DNA from 2 places in the Endozoicomonas sp. ALC020 genome. Region 2 is predicted to be linked to the other one. Evidence: predicted binding sites of a transcription regulator. Region 2 holds the regulator's gene; the other holds the start of a gene.
The links. Region 2 encodes LexA, which represses DNA repair genes until DNA is damaged. Its sites were predicted from a motif close to TACTGTNTANNTANACAGTA; they were not measured.
Positions count from the first base shown of each region.

Region 1 (3,071 bases), 1.5 Mb from region 2:
CGGACGGCTTGCGGGGAAAAATGGCTTTCCAGCCTTCTTCCTGCACCTCCCTGCTGCTGGCCGTGAATTGCCCGCCTTCCAGGGTGACACTGACTTTACGAGCTAAAAACCGGTGATCCGGATAAAACTGTGCCACATACTGTCTGGCGATGAGGCCATATAAGTTGCGCTCCCGGTCACCCATTTTGTAGAGATCAGTTCTTCGGGTGGTCGGGATAATACCGTGGTGTGCGCTTACTTTGCTGTCATTCCAGGCTTTGCTTTTGCGGTCGGGTAATGCACCGTCCACAGCACTGGCCAGTTTTTCATCATTGCTTCGTATCGCGCCAAGCACTTCCGGTGCCTCCCTGAAATGCTCCACAGGCAGATAACGACAATCCGATCGGGGATAAGTCACCAGTTTCTGCTCATAAAGCTTTTGACAGACATCCAACACTTCCTTGGCACTCATCCTTAACTGTTTGGCAGCATCAATCTGAAGAGCGGAAAGTGAATAGGGTAACGGTGGCGATTCCTTGCCAGGTTTCTTCTCCAGCTTAGTGACTGTCCCCTCCTTGCCCTGAATCCTGCTGACAACATTTTCCGCCAGTCGACGATCAAGTACACGGCCCTCGTCATCCATCCAGGGCTGGCAGGCTTCACTGGGTTGCCATTTTGCCTTGAAACACTCACCCTGGTCAGTCACCAGCAGGGCAAAGACTTCGAAATAAGGTTTGGGTTGGAAATCGGCAATATCTTCGTCTCTTCGAACCACCAGGCCCAAAACCGGAGTCTGTACCCGACCGACAGAAAGCAAACCGCCATAACCTGCCTTTTTGCCAAGAACGGTATAGGCACGGGTTAAATTGATACCATAGAGCCAGTCGGCACGGGAGCGTGTCAGAGCGGAAACAGAAAGAGGTACAAAATCAGAATTGCTCTGCATTCGATCGAAGGCTTTCTTAACTGCCGGACCGTTCAAGTCATTCACTAAAAGACGACGGACACTTTTTCTGCGGGTTGGTGAAAGTTTGAGATAATCCAACACTTCATCGACCAGCAACTGCCCTTCCCTGTCCGGGTCTCCGGCATGAACAATGACATCAGCCGTTTTCAACAGCTTACGAATCACCGATAACTGGGAGCGAGTGTTTTTTCGTGGTTGCAGTTGCCACTGCTGGGGAACAATAGGCAAATGTTCAAAACGCCATTGCTTGAAGGCAGGGTCATACTGCTCAGGCTCAACCTGCTCCAGCAGGTGGCCTATACACCAGGTGACGACATCACCGGATGCGGTCTCTATGTAGCCATCCTGTCGTTTATGGGGGCGGGGCAAAACATCGGCTATGGCTCTGCCCAGACTGGGTTTTTCAGCAATGATTAAACGCATCAGGTCAACAAAAGTTACATCAGATCAATGGTACAGCTGCCTATAATAAGTTTCTTTCTGGCCGTATCATAGCCCTGAATAAGCAGACAGCCCAAGGCTTCAGCCTTTTTCAAGTATCTGGCCAGTTGGTTCAATATACGTTCAGCAATGATAGCAGGTACTCCCTGAGCCTTGAGTCATTAATTAACTTGAAGAATTCGTCAAGCTGTTCTTTATCATAACCGGTATTCTGATCGAATATGTGCTGAATCAGTACCTTGGTTGCCAAAATATCACGAATATCCTTGCTTTCTGTGTTTTTGATTTCATCAAATAATTCATTGTTCTCACCCTGTACCAACTTTCTCTTAACTTGTGTATCGAGACGCCAAACTTCAGCATTGGGGCAGTGGACCAGCCATACAACATCCAGCAGATCAGGCATGGCGTTTTTTGCCTTAATGATTTGCTTGTTTGTCTGACGACGAAGCGGTGAGTCCTGATTAAATTGATTCAGTGCTGCTGCCTTTATTTCTGGCTGATAGTCATTCACGAAAAATGACTCAAGGCCTGTGCCTTGCCAGAGTGATTGAAGATGTTCGTTCACCTGAGTTTGAAAATGACGCCATTGGTAAAAAGGAATCTTATTCATTGTGATGGCTTTGGTCAGGTTGATATCTCCTGTAACCAGGGTTAATGGTTGAGAGAAGTAAGCCAGAGCATTGTAAGCATTGTCGTTATCAATAAAACCAGAATCGATAAACGTTATTTTTCTATATTCAGAGACAGTAGGGTCACAATCGCTATACGTTATTTTTTTATATTCAGAGGTTGTGCGCTGACAATAGCTATTTGATGCACTGTTTGATTTGTAATGAACATTGCCAAAACCCAGTTCACTGAGCATTTCTTTAAAGGATTCTGTTGATAACATTGACCATTTAAGGTCGGTAACAATTTTTATGTCACCCGGATCTATTCTTCTGATAATCTCCAAATACTCTTTCAAGAAGGCTTCATCGTCGTAATAAGCGGTATAATACGACACGTTCTGAATAGCTTCTGCCTGAGCATCCAAATCACTACGGCCCGTAAGAGCAAGTCCCAGCCATGGCCTATCTTGCAGTAATTGCTTTAAATCTTTGTACAGTGAAGTTGACGTTTTGTCGTCTGAAATTTCGTAATTATCAACTTTCTCGATCAGTTCTGAGTTAAAGGGTAACCCAAGGTGCAGTTCACCCAGACCAAACCTTGGCGTAGCAATAGAGAACTTATGTTGTTCTGTTTTAATGGAGCACTCTGTAAGATTTTGACACAAATCATAACCTTCAAACCGAAAGTCCGAGATGTAGTTCATGGTTTGACGATTCAAAGGCATAGATTCAAGGCTACTGACTCCAGATCTTTGGTGAAAATTTTCTACCAGCCATAAACTGACAATAAAGCTCTCAGCCAAACTCTTGCCTCCGGCACCAATATTAGAATACTGACCAATTCCCAACCAGTTGGATGTACTGGGGATTCTCATTCCTGCCCAGGTTGACAGGGAGAGGGTAAAACTTCCGAACTCCATCTGCATCGAACTGGTGTCGTATTCCTGCCTTTCATCCTTAAAAATCCAATTAATTTTCAGATCAGAAGCTTCAGAAAAAGCACGGTAGAGCTTTTTTTTCTGAGATTGAGTGCTCTGTACAGTCAATTCAACAGGAATATTGTTAAAAGC
Region 1 covers NZ_CP184830.1:95,283-98,353, forward strand. Annotated here, with positions in the region: gene ACOJUO_RS00360 (DNA topoisomerase III) at 1-1,369, opposite strand, end outside; gene ACOJUO_RS00365 (hypothetical protein) at 1,500-3,071, opposite strand, start outside.
Region 1: ACOJUO_RS00360 (DNA topoisomerase III) is a predicted target of LexA. The motif match lies at 1,442-1,461, and genes of this name have one in related genera.

Region 2 (3,071 bases):
GCAGTTAAAGCAGCTGGAGTCATCGGACAGTTGGCTGGCAGATTTACTTAAAGCTTATGACGATATTTTTAATGCTAATGGTAATATACAATCATATTCAAGTAATAGCAGTATGATTATGATTGCTTCGGATACTAGTGAAGTCACCAAAGGTATTAAGACGCCAGAAAGTGCCAAGAGTATTCTTGCCTCCCTCAAGGAGTTGGTAGGGCACTTTAGAAATTTCAATCTTGAATGGTGATTAGATTTTTTAGATCTGATTCATGACTCATAATAGTGTGCCTGGATTGATTCAAACCGTGCATGATTGTGGGAATGTTTAGAACTCTGTTGTTTATGGCTGTTGTTCAATTTGATCAGAGGTATCTTATGACTAAGATCATGCTGTGCTGTTCGGCAGGTATGTCTACCAGCATGTTCGTGGAGAAAATGCGCGAAGCAGCTGAAAGTCGGAGTGAAGAAGTCGAGGTTGAAGCCTTCGGCGCTAGTCATTTCGATGAACAGGTAGCCTGTTTCGATGTTGTTCTGCTGGGTCCTCAGGTTAAATATATGTTGAATGATCTCAAGCTGCGTGCTGCCGAATATGCTGTTCCGGTTGAGGCGATCAGCCCTGTTGATTATGGCACGATGAATGGTGCGAAAGTGTTGGGCTTTGCTCTGTCGCTAACAGCCTGATTAATTCCAGTTTATCGTGTGTATGCTGCAATACGGGGGCAAAAGCTGCAGCTCTTTTAAGGGTTTTTACTTTCCAGTCTGCAATAACACTTTGCATTACTCTCTACTGACCTATTGCATCATAAGTCACAATGCTGCATGATTTCTCCCTCTTATACGCTATTTATGGAACGAAATATGGCTGCATCGTTTTTGGAAATTGTGGAACTTCCAACAGGAGAGATTGTTCTGCGAAGCAGTGACGACGAGGGTGAGCCCCTGCTGACTATGAAATTTTCAGAGGAAGCCAAACAGTATCTTGAAGGGGACCATTTGCAAGTGGCAAAGGTCATGTTTGATGCTGGCATGCGTGAAGTTGCTGAACTCACTCGTCCGCAATCCTCTGAAGAAGAGATTCCTGAGAACAGAGTACTGCACTGACTCCATTTTCATGAAAATGACGGGCATCATGCAACCTGTCTACTGCGAATAGCCAGCCCCTGACACTGTCCATTCCTGGCTGCGCTTTCAAGCTTAGTTAGCCACCCTTTATCCAAATGCCCCAGCCAGCTGATGACAGTGTGGCTGGTTCCGGATGCCAGCGCTTTCCTGGTGAGTTCCAATGTCTGATTAATATTGTTGGAGCTAAAGATTTGCACCTTGTCATGATTTAAGTCGCAATTCTTTAACCAGTGCAGGGTTCTGGTGTCATCTGCCAGAATCAGGGTCAACCAACGTTCACTGTCAGTGGACAGCTGACTGAGCATGGGCGTCAGGAGTTCTTCTGCCTGCCAGGGTTGACCTGAAAGAATGAGTTCATTAATACTGGGCTTCAGAGACTTTTCAGTTTTTCCTGATAAAGTCTTTTCTAGGCGCGAGGGGTTAATGCAGACTGTATTGGTCTGGTAGCTTGGGGCTGAAAAATTGTGCCTTTCACTGCTGGTTCGGTACAGCATAAATTCTTCCTTCTGGCATAGCCCGGACGCTGTTTGTTATTCGCACTTCAGCGTAGTGGGCCTTTAACAACAGCTGCCTGTTGTGAGTAGTGTCTCTGGTAATGGTCAGGCTCATCTTATTCCGTCTCAGGACTGATTTCTGATGACTCCGACGCTTAAACCTTCGATGGCAAAGGCATCCTGAGTGAGATCAACGACTATGGTTTCGAACTCGTCGTTTTCCGGATGCAGCAATACTTTGTTTTTCTGTTTCTCGAATCTTTTCACGGTGACATCATCTTCAATCCGGGCGACGACAACCTGACCGTTTCGAACATCTGTTGTCTTGTGAACGGCCAGCAGGTCACCATCAAGAATCCCGATGTCCTTCATGCTCATTCCTTTTACCCTTAACAGGAAGTCTGCCGATGGGGTGAAGAAAGCGGGATTGAGCATCAGGTGGTCTTCGATATGTTCCTGGGCGAGGATCGGGTTCCCGGCAGCAACCTGTCCGATAATCGGAAGGCCTTCAGGCTGGCTGTCTGGAATGCGGATACCACGGGAGGCGCCGGGGGTAATCTCGATAGCGCCTTTACGGGCCAGTGCCCTGAGATGTTCTTCGGCAGCATTGGGTGAGCGAAAGCCGAAGGTCTTGGCGATTTCGGCCCTGGTGGGTGGGAAACCTGTCTCGTCAATATGAGATTTGATCAGGTCCAGTATCTCGGATTGCCGTTTAGTCAGTTTGATCATGGTCTCTCAATCTGTTTTTTTATACAGTATCTGTGATTATATACAGTATTCTTGTGGTGGCAAGTTATTATCCAGGCTGCGACGATAAGCAAAAAATGACAAGAGGGTCGTCAATGGTGCAGGTGAGGCATGCTTTGCCACCATAGTGATGAGTTGTTGGCTGAAATTCGCAAGCTGAGTCCCTGAAGCTTTTTTTAATAAAAAATCCGGAGGTGGTTAATCTCCGGATTTGGCATTTTATTTATGATTGTGTAGAAGTTAATTTCTTCCGCAGTGCATCCCAGGCATCATTTGAAACTTCTACTTCAAAGCCATCAAAACCATGCCAAACTTTAACAAAATCTACATGTTTGTAATCAAGCCATTCTAATATTCTTTCTCTGATATCAAGGGCATTATCCTTACTACCAGTATGGATAGCTAATCTGGATTTAACTGCTTTGGCACTTTTGATATTAAAATCCTCTTTCGGATCAAACTTATGGTATATTAGTTTACTCACATCAATAGATTCATCATCTGGTAACATATATTCTATAGAGTTAATAGTTTCTTCAATAATTTTTTCGTCTTTTTTGGGTTCATCTATTTTTCTGTAATTTTTGTAATTTTCGATAGGAGTCATTTTGCTATCAGCTGTCAAGTCATTTGGTTTCAAACTTTTATCAGATTTCAAATCATTAGATTTCAAGCTTTCAGCTGAGTCATTCCCGGCCGCATAAAATTCTAAAA
Region 2 covers NZ_CP184830.1:5,582,214-5,585,284, reverse strand. Annotated here, with positions in the region: gene ACOJUO_RS20485 (DUF6586 family protein) at 1-241, shown strand, start outside; gene ACOJUO_RS20480 (PTS sugar transporter subunit IIB) at 370-675, shown strand; gene ACOJUO_RS20475 (hypothetical protein) at 853-1,095, shown strand; gene ACOJUO_RS20470 (SulA-like leucine-rich domain-containing protein) at 1,122-1,610, opposite strand; gene lexA (transcriptional repressor LexA) at 1,737-2,339, opposite strand; gene ACOJUO_RS20460 (serpin family protein) at 2,581-3,071, opposite strand, start outside.